Regions from separate parts of the Arthrobacter sp. zg-Y877 genome, predicted to be linked through region 1. Evidence: riboswitches for the same ligand, from Rfam matches in the RefSeq annotation. Region 1 holds a riboswitch; each other region holds the start of a gene.
What was found. A riboswitch is a leader RNA that binds a small molecule or an ion and turns the genes downstream of it on or off. The one in region 1 is predicted to bind S-adenosylmethionine.
Positions count from the first base shown of each region.

Region 2: another riboswitch for S-adenosylmethionine. It lies ahead of QNO03_RS11425 (cobalamin-independent methionine synthase II family protein); the one in region 1 lies ahead of QNO03_RS08215 (bifunctional o-acetylhomoserine/o-acetylserine sulfhydrylase).
Region 3: another riboswitch for S-adenosylmethionine. It lies ahead of QNO03_RS06810 (hypothetical protein); the one in region 1 lies ahead of QNO03_RS08215 (bifunctional o-acetylhomoserine/o-acetylserine sulfhydrylase).

Region 1 covers NZ_JAUCPU010000003.1:152,988-157,191, reverse strand. The annotation lists gene QNO03_RS08230 (glycoside hydrolase family 2 protein) at 1-99, shown strand, start outside; gene QNO03_RS08225 (hypothetical protein) at 218-1,162, opposite strand; gene QNO03_RS08220 (VOC family protein) at 1,332-1,982, opposite strand; SAM riboswitch class IV at 2,142-2,258, shown strand; gene QNO03_RS08215 (bifunctional o-acetylhomoserine/o-acetylserine sulfhydrylase) at 2,336-3,652, shown strand; gene metX (homoserine O-acetyltransferase MetX) at 3,691-4,204, shown strand, end outside.
Region 2 covers NZ_JAUCPU010000007.1:124,087-128,290, reverse strand. The annotation lists gene pgm (phosphoglucomutase (alpha-D-glucose-1,6-bisphosphate-dependent)) at 1-674, opposite strand, end outside; gene QNO03_RS11430 (hypothetical protein) at 807-1,169, shown strand; gene QNO03_RS11425 (cobalamin-independent methionine synthase II family protein) at 1,241-2,446, opposite strand; SAM riboswitch class IV at 2,465-2,589, opposite strand; gene QNO03_RS11420 (peptide MFS transporter) at 2,720-4,189, opposite strand.
Region 3 covers NZ_JAUCPU010000002.1:571,542-575,745, forward strand. The annotation lists gene QNO03_RS06795 (ATP-dependent DNA ligase) at 1-144, opposite strand, end outside; gene QNO03_RS06800 (RBBP9/YdeN family alpha/beta hydrolase) at 155-706, opposite strand; gene QNO03_RS06805 (LLM class flavin-dependent oxidoreductase) at 778-1,797, shown strand; SAM riboswitch class IV at 2,376-2,508, shown strand; gene QNO03_RS06810 (hypothetical protein) at 2,524-2,928, shown strand; gene QNO03_RS06815 (hypothetical protein) at 2,972-3,127, opposite strand; gene QNO03_RS06820 (CPBP family intramembrane glutamic endopeptidase) at 3,218-3,982, opposite strand; gene QNO03_RS06825 (NAD(P)H-hydrate dehydratase) at 4,043-4,204, opposite strand, start outside.

The sequences.
Region 1 (4,204 bases):
GTGAACGGCCTGCTCACCTATGACCGCCGGGTGGTGAAGATTGATGCGGCGCTGGTGCGCCGGATCAATGCCCGGCTCATCCGGGCTGCGCGGCGCTGAGGGTTTTGCTGCCATTTTGCCTGCGGTTTGTGGAAATCGTACGGTTTGGGAAACAGCTGCCACGCCGCAGCGCAGGGATTTCCCAAACCGGCAGCAGAATCCCGAAGTGGTAGAGAAATCACCCGTGGCGGCGGCTTCGGAGCAGCCCGGCACCGAGCATTTTCCTTGTCAGACTCTCCGGATGTTCACCCGGCCTGCCGATGTCGTTCCAGGACCAGCGGACCACGACCGTACCGGTGGCCCGGATGGCGTCTTCCCGGCGTTTTTCCTGCGTAAGCGTCTCCCACGAAGGTTTAATCGTGGACACGTTTGCGCCGTATTTCACGGCACCGTCGAATTCACCCACAAGGTCGTGTTCCGCCCAGTAAAAATCCGTGCGGAAACGCCCCGCAGGTGTCCTGAATTCATGTTGCAGCTCGGGAGCTGGAAACCCCAGCCGGTGCAGGACGGCACGGGAATATGACTCACCGGCCGACTCAGAACGTGCATCTGCAAAGTCGACAACCCGTCGGGCCCGCAGCCGTTTGGCCTGGTCGGGCAGGTTCCCGGCTAGTTCCCTCAGGTTTTCTTTCTTCAGCCCGGGAAGGCCGCGGAGGGGGTCCGGGTTCATCACACGGTCCATGGCCGGAACTGCGCGCTCAAAGTCCAAATAGGCAGCCATGTCCAGGACCGTCTGGGCCCTGGAAGTTAGTGTCAACCCGTCCACGACCTCCAAGGGTTCCAACAGCCGGCGCGCGCTCCAGCGGAGGTCTCCCCGGCGTCGGCCGTGGGAGGCAGCGGATGCCAGCAGCAACACTTCGGAACCTGTGCCGATCACCGGCAGTCCCCAAATGGTGGCTGCTGATTGTTGAATGAGCACACGTTGTCCCGGCACCTGCTCCGCGGTGGCCCGCACCCGGACCAGATTCTGTTCCCAACGAGGTAGCTGCCGCCACACGTCCGAGCGGACGTAGATCCCGCTGCGCAGGCGGATCAGCTCGCCCGCCCGGCACCGCAGCGCCAGGGAACGCCGTCCGGAACCGTACAACTCCGCGTCGGACGCGAAAAGCAGTTCAGGTTTCATTCGCTCAGGCTGGAGAACCCGAGGTCGGACCGGGAGGGTGGACTACCTTCATGTGGAAAACCTGACCGGTTCCGGAGAAATCGACCGGTTTGGGAAACTGCTGCCACGCCGCAGCGCAGGGATTTCCCAAAACGGCAGCAGGAAACGAAACCGGCAGCAGAACCCAGAACTAGATCTCGACGGGACCGTTCGCGGTGTCGAAGGTGACCGACATGATGCCCGGCGTACCGGCAGGGGCAATCCAGGTGACGTCCACGTTCTCCAGCGGCTTCTCCACCGGATGGCCGAGCCAGTCTGTGACGCGTGCAGCGGATCCGGCGATGGTCAGCGACTTCAGCTTCACCGAGCCGGGCATGCCGGGGATCGCGTTGGAGGGGTGCAGTTCCTCGGTGTTGTCATCCCAGCGCAGCAGGTAGGGCACCTGCGGGTCAGCGATGAGACCGTTGATGCCGATCTGCCGCCAGGTGAGCTCCTGGCCATCGGGGAACTTGCGGTTGCCCGGCACGGAGGACCGGCCCAGGCGTTCCTCGAAGGGGGAGAGATCGTCCACGGCAACACACCAGCCCATCCAGCCGCCACCGCATTCGGAGCGCTGGCGCACGGCCTGCCCGAAGGGAGCCTTGTCCGACGCCGGGTGGTTCAGTACCTCCACCACCTCGACGTACTGGTTGTTGGCCAGGGGCAGGATCATATTGCGGGTACCGAACCGGGGGTGGACGCCACCCTTCACGAAGTCGGCACCGAGAGCAGCGGCAATCCTCTCTGTGGTGGCCAGAAGACCGTCGGATTCACAGGCATAAGAAACATGGTCCAAGCGCATGCGGCCCATTGTGGCACGTTGTGATACCCGTCTCGACCAAGGGATGCCTAAGTGCGGATTTTTTCCCTCTCCCGCGCCAAACCACCACCGTAGCGACGGGTTTTTCATGGTCCGTCACAGAGCTTGCAGAACGCCGCTAGATCGGTTTCCATTGGTGCAGGTCATGAGTGCCAGCAGATAGCCCCGGCTTGCTGGCCGGCAACCCTCCAACCGCGGTGGGGTGCCCCGGGTGAAGACCTGGCCGTACGCCAAACGGGCGTCCGGCAAGCGCGGGTCCCACGACCCCACCGGATATCCGGCGTACCCGGATGCACCCCGGCGGCGTTGTGCGGCCCCTGGTTTGAGGGAGCATCATGAGTGCAGATTGGTCATTTGAAACCCGCCAGATCCACGTAGGCCAGGAGCCCGACGCCGTCACCGGCGCACGTGCCCTGCCCATCTACCAGACAACGTCCTTCGTTTTCCCCAGTGCCGAAGCCGCAGCCAACCGGTTTGCGCTGGCCGAACTGGAACCCATTTACACCCGGATCGGAAACCCCACCCAGGAAGCGGTGGAAAACCGGATCGCGTCGCTGGAGGGCGGCGTCGGCGCCCTGCTGCTGGCTTCCGGACAGGCGGCGGAAACCTTCGCGCTGCTGAACGTGGCGCAGGCGGGCGACCATGTGGTCGCCAGCCCCAGCCTCTACGGCGGCACCTACAACCTGCTGAAGCACACCCTGAAGCGGTTCGGTATTGAAACCACCTTCGTGCAGGACCCGGACAACCTGGACCAGTGGCGCGACGCCGTCCGGCCCAACACCAAGGCGTTCTTCGGCGAGGTGGTTTCCAACCCCCGGCAGGATGTCCTGGACCTGGAAGGCATCAGTGCCGTGGCCCATGACGCGGGCATTCCGCTGATCGTGGACAACACGCTGTCCACGCCGTACCTGATCCGCCCGATCGAGTGGGGCGCCGACATTGTGGTCCACTCGGCCACCAAGTACCTCGGCGGACACGGAACCGCCATTGCCGGCGTGATCGTGGATTCGGGCAACTTCGATTTCGCTGCCGATCCGGAGAAGTTCCCCGGCTTCAACACGCCCGATGAAAGCTACAACGGGCTCGTCTACGCCCGGGACCTGGGCGTCAACGGAGCGCTGGGGGCGAACCTCGCGTTCATCCTCAAGGCACGCGTCCAGCTGCTGCGCGACCTCGGATCCGCGGTGTCGCCCTTCAACGCCTTCCTGATCGCGCAGGGCCTGGAAACCCTGAGCCTGCGGATCGAACGGCACGTATCCAACGCCGTCGCCGTAGCGAACTGGCTGGAACAGCACGACGACGTCGTGTCCGTGGCGTACGCGGGCCTGGAGTCCAGTCCGTGGTTTGACCGCGGCCGCACCTACGGTCCGCGCGGTACCGGCGCCATTGTCTCCTTCGAAATCGAGGGCGGCATAGACGCCGGCAAACGCTTCGTCGACGGACTGGAACTGCACTCGCACGTGGCCAATGTGGGCGACGTGCGCTCCCTGGTGATCCACCCGGCATCCACCACGCACAGCCAGCTCGGAGCTGAAGCGCAGCTGGCGGCCGGTGTCAGTCCGGGGCTGGTCCGCCTCTCCGTGGGCGTCGAACATATCGACGACATCCTCGCGGACCTCGACGCCGGGTTCCGGGCTGCCAAGGGAGCGTAGGCTCCGTGACCCGGAACCCGGCACCCCAGGGCAAGTCCCTGCAGGTGCCACCGCTGCAGCACCCCACCGCTAAGGACGGGGTGCTGCAGTATGCCTCCATAGGGGGACTGGAGCTGGAAACCGGCGGGTACCTGCCCGACGTCGTCCTCGCCTACGAGACGTGGGGCCAGCTGAACCCGGAGGCGGGCAATGCGGTCCTGGTTCCGCATGCCCTGACCGGAAGCAGCCATGTGGCGCGGGGGAGCAGCGGCGAGCCGGGCTGGTGGGAGGAGCTCGTGGGCCCGGGGCGGACCGTGGACACCAACCGGTACTTCGTGGTCTCGGTCAACATGCTCGGGGGGTGCTACGGATCCACCGGTCCGGCATCACCGGACCCGGACGGACTGCCCTGGGGGTCGAGGTTTCCGTTCGTCACCATCCGCGACTCGGTCCGGGCGGAGGCGCGGCTGGCGGACCGGCTCGGCATTGCCCGCTGGCATGCGGTGCTGGGTGGTTCCCTCGGGGGAGCGCGTGCCCTGGAATGGGCGGTGACCGAGCCGGACCGGGTGCTGC
Region 2 (4,204 bases), on a different contig from region 1:
GCACTGCGGATGGCGTCGAGGTTCAGGACCGCGGGGAGGTCTTCCACATAGTGCGCCAGGAAGTCATAGGTGCCCACCGAGTCCGCCAGGCGCGCTTCGCCGAGGGGGATGCGGCGGACGCCGGCCAGGCCGTTTTCCAGCAGCTCGTTGGCGCGGTCCGCAATCCAGTTGGTGATATCGGAACCGGCCGGCCCGCCGGTGGGCGGGTTGTACTTGAAGCCGCCGTCCGCGGGCGGGTTGTGTGACGGGGTGACAACAATGCCGTCGGCCTGCTCGGTCCGGGTGGCATTGTGCCGGAGGATGGCGTGGCTGACGGCGGGGGTGGGCGTGAACCCGTTGCGCGCGTCGATCTGTACGTTCACGCCGTTGGCGGCCAGGACCTCAAGTGCCGTGTTCTGTGCCGGTTCGGACAGTGCATGCGTGTCCTTGCCCATGAACAGCGGTCCGGTGATGCCCGCCGACGTGCGGTACTCCACGATCGCCTGGGTAATGGCGGCAATGTGCTGCTCATTGAAGGCACCGTTGAGGGAGGAGCCCCGGTGCCCGGAGGTTCCGAACGCCACGCGCTGTGCAACGTTGGCTGGATCCGGGACGACGTCGTAATAGGCGTCCAAAAGCGCAGTGAGATCTACAAGGTCGGAAGGTTCGGCACGCTGGCCGGCACGATTAGACATACCCCTAAGCATGCCAAAGAAACGGCGCAGACGGCAGACACGGCCCTGCAGGGAAACCGGGGCCGGGGGCCTTAGGCTCTATCCCGAAGTCTTGGCGGCGGGAAGCCAGGGAGTGTCAGGGGGAAGAGCATAGTGGCTGTTTCAGGCGGTTTTGGTCCAGCACGGGAGCGTGTGCCGCAGGGCCTGCGCCGCGGCACCCGGGCGCTCATGGTGGGTTTTAACGTGCTTTACCTCTGCGCCGCCCCGGTGTTGTGGTTTTTCTGGACGCAGCGGGCAGCGTTCCGGCTGCCCAGCTGGGCGGAAAACACTGCGGGTTTCGCCGCCGGCCCCTTGGCCGTCCTGGTCCTGGCCGCGGCGTGGATTACTGCCGGTATCCTCTTCGCCCGGGGCCGGCGGCAGCTCGGAGCGGCGGCGTTCAACACCATCTGCGCGCTGGGCGCCCTGGCCGCCGTGAGCGGGATGCTCGTGCTGGTCAGTGCCGGGCTGGACCGCTGACGAGGCTGGTTCCGCACGCCGCGGAAAGGGCTTTTCCGCCGCACGAGCGGGCCGGCGGCACCGCTGTTGGGTTACCAGAGCCGGCTGCTTGCCAGCCGGGCACCCTCGCCCAGGGCCTCGAGTTTGGCGGCCGCGATCTGGGGATGCACCCGTCCGCCCAGCCCGCAGTCAGTGGAGGCAATGATGTTTTCCCGTCCCACCAGCCCGGCGAAACGCTCGATCCGGTTCGCCACCAGTTCCGGATGCTCCACCACGTTGGTGGCATGGGAGACGACGCCGGGGAGGATGACCTTGCCGTCCGGCAGTTTGGTGTCCTCCCAGACCCGCCATTCGTGCTCGTGCCGCACGTTTCCGGCTTCAAAGCTGTAGCCGCCCGCGTTGATCCGCAGCAGGGTGTCCACCAGATGCCGGAACTCGATGTCCGTGGTGTGCGGCCCGTGCCAGGAGCCCCAGCATAGGTGGAACCGGACCTGTTCCTCCGGGATGCCGCGCAGGGCGTAGTTCAGGGCCTCCACACGGACCTGCGTGAACCTGAGGTAGTCCTCGACGGACGGTTCGGGATTGATCTGGTCCCAGTTCTCCGCGATGGACGGGTCATCGATCTGGACAATCAGCCCGGCGTCGGCAATGGCCAGGTATTCCTCGCGCATGGCGTCCGCACACGCGAAAATGAACTCTTCCTCGGTGGCGTAGTACTCGTTGGCAATCCGGGAACAGGACCCGGGGGACAGTGACGCCAGGAAGCCTTCCGTCAGCCCCGCCGACGCCAATCCCGCCTTGAGGTTGGCAATGTCGTTCGCCACGGCGTCGTACCCGGTGTATTCCACCGGGCCCGTGACCTTCGGGAAGACCTTCTGCGCGCCCGTGGTGATGCCCGAGGACGGGTCGGAGTAGGCCGCGGAGAAGCGTTGCCGGTCGCGGCGGTCGCCGAAGCTGGTGAGGACCACACTGCCCGGTTCGGAGCGGTGCGGCTCCATGTCCCAGATTCCCGTTTCGGCCACGCTCAGGCCGGCGAGCCGGGAGAAGGAATAGGACCACCAGGCCCCGTAGTCGACGTCGGCGGACATCGCGTGGCCGTATTCGCCGTCGTTCGGAATATCGATGCCGGCCTTCAGTTGGCGGGCCACCAGGTCGGCGACGGCGGCCTGCAGTAGCTCCGCGTAACCCCCGGTGTCTGCGGGATCGGCTTCGCGTGCCGCATTCGCGGCCAGCAGTTCAGGAGTACGGGGAAGGGAACCGGCGTGGGTGGTCAAAATGCGGTCAGTGCTTTTGCGCATGGCAGTCATCCTTGGGAAGCAGTGCTCTTGCCGGCACCGGACGCCCGGAAGGGCGGTGCAGGCCGCTTCGTCATCCGAACCACCCGCGAAGCATGGGGTTGGTGCACGGCCAAGTCGGAGCTTGGCGGCCGTGTCTCCTGAAGCTGGGACCCATCCTAACCACGTTCCGGGGCACAGCCAAGCATGTCTGCGGACACAAGCGGACACAAAAAAGGACGGCGGCACCGGAGAGTTCCGGTGCCGCCGTCCCTGCTGCAGTGGTGCGGGGTGCTGCTAGCGCACGCCGCCCATGAGCTTCTTGATCGACGGTGTCGCCGCAGCCAGGGCAATGCCCAGGATGATTGCGGTGACGCCGCTGAAGGTGAAGTAGCTGACCTCGGTTGCGGGATCGTAGAACTGTGCCAGCCAGCCGGCCAGGGTGGTGCCCAGGGAGACGGACAGGAAGAACAGGGCCACCATCTGGGTCCGGAAGACTTCCGGAGCCAGCTTGGTTGCCACCGACAGGCCGATCGGGGACAGGAACAGTTCGGCGAAGGTGAACAGCAGCAGGATGCCGGCCATGGCCAGCAGCGGGGTGCTGTTCGGGGCACCTCCGGAGAACGGAATGAAGGCCAGGAAGGCGAGGCCCATCACGGCCAGGCCCATGGCGAACTTCAGCGGGGAGGACGGCTGGCGGTCGCCCATCTTGGTCCACACACCGGCGAAGACCGCGGCGAAGATGATGATGAAGACCGGGTTAATGGACTGCACCCAGCTCGGCGGCATTTCCCAGCCGAAGATGCTGCGGTTCAGGGAGGTGTCCGCGTACATGGCAACCACCGTGAACTGCTGCTGGAACAAGGCCCAGAACGCAGCGCTGGCAATAAAGAGCGGCATGAAGGAGTACACCCGGCGGCGTTCCACCTGGTTCACCTTCTTGCTGCTGAGGATGATGACGAAGTAGGCGACGGAAGCCACGATGGCCACGGCCGCCATGACCACGGCGAGGTTCTTGGCGGTCAGGATGTTGAAGACAACGGCCAGCGCAATAACAACCAGACCGGCCACGGCAATGAGCCCGACCTTCATGTACTGCTGCTTCGGGAGCGGGTTGGCTACATGATGTGCGGATTCGGGCAGGTTCTTGCGGGTTACGCCGTACTGCACCAGACCGATGGCCATGCCGATGGCGGCCAGGCCGAAGCCGTAGTGGAAGCCGTACTCGGTCCAGGCCAGACCGGTCAGGATCGGGCCGATCAGGGCACCGATGTTGATGCCCATGTAGAAGATGGAGAAGCCGGCGTCGCGCCGCTGGTCCTTCTCGTCGTACAAGGTGCCGACGAGCGATGTCGCATTGGCCTTGACGCCGCCGGAACCCAGGGCGATCAGGATCAGGCCTGCGGCCAGTCCGACGGCGCCGGGAAGCACGGCCAGGGAAATGTGGCCCAGCATGACCAGTGCGGCGGCGTAGAACAGCACCCGTTCGGCGCCGAAGACGCGGTCCGCCAGCCATGCACCGAGGATGGTGGAGAGGTACACGCCACCGCCATACGCACCGACCAGGGAGACGGCGATGGCTTCGTCGATGCCGAGGCCGCCGTCGGTGGTGCTGTAGTACATGTAGTACAGCAGGATGCCCTGCATGCCGTAGAAGGAGAATCGCTCCCACAGCTCAACACTGAAGAGGTTGGCCAACATCCGGGGATGGCCGAAGAAGGTTTTACGCGCTTCTTTTACGCCTGGGGTACTGGGGGTATGGCTCACGAGTTTAATATTCCC
Region 3 (4,204 bases), on a different contig from region 1:
GCCGATTTCGACGTCGTCGCCGTCCCGGAAAATGATGGACCGGAACCCGTCCCACTTTGGTTCGTAGAGGTAGTCCCCGCGGGGCAGGGCGCTGACGGATTTGGCCAGCATCGGGGCAATCGGAGGCATCACCGGAAGATCCATGTGCCCATTCTTATCCGATTGCGGGCCGTTCCCCCAGCCCTGCGGTGAAGGCGGTGAACAGGTCGCGGCCCTGCTGCCAGGACCCCACACCGCTCTTTTCGTTGATGTGGGCCACCTCGCCGGCATCGATGACGGGCACGTTCCAGGCTGCGGCCATGCTCCGTGCCGCGGGCAGGGCGCAATAGGGGTCGCTCTGGCTGGCAATCAGCAGGCCGGGAACGGGCAGTTCCTCCATCCGCGGATTCCGGAATGTTTCAACAACTTGCGGGAAGGAGGCAGCAACGGGATCCGGCGGGCTGACCAGGAACGCGCCGCGGGCGCCGTCGGGGTTCCGATGCAGCCATTCCACTGCGGCCAGGCAGCCGAGGCTGTGCGCAACGAGGACCGTCTGCCCGTTCCGCGCTCCGGCGGACCGGTCCAGGGCGGCCATCCAGTCCTCCAGATCGGGTTCGTCCCACGACGACGGCGAGATGCGGGTGGCATCGGGCAGCTCTGCCTCCCAGCGGCTTTGCCACTGCTCCGGCGGTGAGCCCTGGTAGCCCGGGATTATGGTGATGTGCATTGGAGCTGCTTCCTTTCGCTGTCCTGCATGTGAGCGGGAATACTGCCGACCGCTCCGGCGCTGGAGCTGATATGAAGAAAATAGGGTTCCTGTCCTTCGGACATTACCGGAATGCGATTGGGTCGCTGACCCCTTCAGCGGGGGACGCACTGCGTCAGCAGGTTGAGTTGACCGTCGCTGCGGAGGAGGTCGGGGTGGATGGTGCCTATCTGCGGGTCCACCACTTCGCACCGCAGTTCTCCGCACCGTTCCCACTGCTCGCGGCTATGGCCGCCCGGACCAGCCGGATCGAGCTGGGCACCGGCGTGATCGACATGCGTTACATGAATCCGATCGGAATGGCCGAAGATGCTGCAGCCACCGATCTGATCAGCGCCGGACGGCTGCAGCTGGGCATCAGCCGGGGATCCCCCGAGCCGGCCCTGCGCGGCTATGAGTCCTTCGGCTACGTTCCCGGCCCGGATTCCTCCGACGCCGAGATGGCCCGGCAGCACACGGAAGTCTTCCGGGCCGCCATAGCCGGAGCAGGTGTGGCGCAGGCCGATCCGGCCATGACCGGCAGCACCGGCGCCATGGCCGTCGACCCCCTCTCCCCCGGTCTCCCCGACCGCATCTGGTGGGGGTCCGGCACCCGGGCCACCGCCAAATGGACCGGAGAGCAGGGCATGAACCTCATGAGCTCCACCCTCCTCACCGAAGACACCGGTGTGCCGTTCGATCAGCTGCAGGCCGAGCAGATCGCCGTGTACCGGCAGGCGTGGGCCGACGCCGGGCATCAGGGCACACCGCGTGTGTCCGTCAGCCGCAGCATCATTCCCCTGGTGACCGAGGCGGACCGGCGGTACTTCGGACTCCGCGCCCAGGCCGAAGGCCGCGACCAGGTGGGCCACCTCGACGGCGGCCTGGCCCGGTTCGGCAAGAGCTACATCGGTGAACCGGACGTCATCGCCGCGGAGCTGGCTGCAGATGCCGCCGTTCAGGAAGCGGACACGGTCCTGGTGACCGTGCCGAACCAGCTCGGCGTGGACTACAACGCGCAGCTGCTGGAAAGCATCGTCAAGCTCGTCGCCCCGGGGGCCGGCTGGCGGTAAGTCGCCGGTAGGTCCCTGGGGTGCCCACCCCAGCGGGCTGGAACCTTGGCACCTTCGGGGCCTGGATCCGGCGGCAACGAAATTCCCCGCTCGCAGAGCTCGCGGAGAATATTAAAGCCGCCTCCCCCAGACCCCTTCGTGCGTCCGTCACCGTCCGCCAAGCCCTTCGTGGGTCCGCTGCTTCCCGCCCCGCCTTGGGCGTGCGTCGACTCCTGCCAAACCCCTTCGTGGGTCCGTCTCCTCCCGGCGCCTTCGTGCGTCCGTCACCTTCCGCAATGCCCCGGATGGTGAGGAGCGGAGCCTCATCCCGGCTGTCGCATCCTTCGGGCCCACCTCTGGTGGGGAGTGTGCGAGGGTATTCGGCCCCGGGACCTTCCGCGGACGGAAGGCGAGCTGCGGACTATGGCGCCGGACGGGCCGGGTTAGGCGGCTTTAATAACTTTCGCGAGCTCTGCGAGCGGAAGTTTTCGTTGCCGCCGTTCCGGTCCGCCCGGCGCACCCACCGGAACGCTCACCGCCGCACACCCGGGAATGGCCCCTGTCGAAATGTCGGCGGCCTCCGCTAAAGTAGTTTTCAGCTTCACGAGATGTGGCCTCCGCCCGGGAAACCGGGCATAAAAGCTCCGACTGGCCCCACACCAACCCCACTGTTCGGCGGGTGGTTCGGATGACGAAGCGGCCTGCTTCGTCCGTTGCAGGCAAGGACAACCTGAAAAGGAACCCACTGTGAGCATTTCCAGTGTCAGCAAATCCGGTCTCAGCAACTGCAGCGGCTTCGCGCCGGGGCACAACATCCATTGGATCCACGGCCGCCGTCTCGAGGGCTGGGAGCAGTGGTCGGACGTCGAAGCCACGGCCGATCCGCAGCTGGACCTCATTTACCTGGTGTCCGAAGGAATCCAGCACCTGATGTGGTTCCACAACGTTCCGGCCGTTGCCACCGCACTGGCGGCCGCCGTCGACACCCCGCAGTGGTGCCAGCGCTATTCCACGCTGATGGTGCCCGGCGGCTTCGAGTCCGGTGCGCGGAGTTCTTTTTTCTACTTAGCCCGGCCGGAGCGGGTGGTTCCATGCAACGGCTCCCTGGTGCGGGCACCGGAAACTGAGCAGATCGAAAAGGCCGGCTCCTAGCTGCCGTACCGCCCCGGCATCCGGATGCCGGGGCGGCTCGGTGCTACAGGGGTTCTCCGGTTTCGCCGGGCACGCCACGAAGCTGGGCGATGCGCAGCCGCAGGAAGATAATCACCAACACCAGCGCCCACACCACCAGGACTGAAACCCCGATAACCGCGAGCAGATACAAAATTCCAAACGCCGAGCCGATTGCCATGTTGTCCCCCATTGTTGCCGGATTATTGACCGGTTGGTGGCGATGCTACCGCAGTGCTCAGGCACCCACTTCTCCGGCGGCGAGGCCCGGCTACTGCTGAAGCAGCTCCGGCGGGACCGCGTACATCACCAGCACCCCCAGGAGGTTCTTCGCCGCGTGCACCCCGTAGGACAGCATGAAGTTGTTGCCCGCCCAGACATAGAGGCCGACCAGGGTGGCACCCATCGCCAGGTAAGGCACCAGGACCGGCAGGGTGAGGGATTCCTTGCCCACGACGTGGATGGACGCGAACAACAGGACCGACAGGATGCCGCAGGCCCAGATATTCCAGTACCGGCTGAGCTTGCCGATCAGCAGGTGCCGGAAGATGTACTCCTCCACAAAGGGCGCCAGCACCACGATCAGGGGAATGATCAGCCAGGGCGAGACGGACCCGACAAACCCCTGGACCGCTTCCTGGTTCGCTGCGGTCTGGACATCCCCTGTCACCAGGACAGCGGCCATGGTGGCGATGAGCATGATGATGACGCCCGCGGGAATCAGAGACAGCGTCAGCACCGGGCGGGTGGCCAGGATCTTCGTTTCCCGCACCACATACGGGCGGGCCGCAAGGAAGGCCAAAAGGCCGGCAACTGCGTAGAAGCCCAGGTTCAGGACGTAGGAGGCGGTGAGGGGATCCGGAACCACCATCACCAGCACCGGGAAAATGAGCCCCGGTGCGAAACTCAAGACCAGCAGGAACAGGACATAGAATCCGGCCGCCACGGCATCCCGCCGGGTGAAGCGGTAGGAAAGCCACGGTATCGACGCCGGTGGACGCCCCGCCGGTCCGGTCCGGTATTCGTTCGCAGTCATACCCTCAGGATATGGGCCATCCCGGAGCTATGGGGCATCCGGCGGGGATACAGGCCTGCGCTAATTCAGCTCCGCGATCACCGGAGGCATGGCGTCCAGCAATTCCCGTGCCAGGAAGCTGAGCGGCCCCCGGGAGGCTGAGAGCCGGTCCCCGCTCACGGCGTGCAGATAGGTTCCCCAACAGGCAGCCTGTTCCGGCGTCGCCCCGCGGGCCAGGAACCC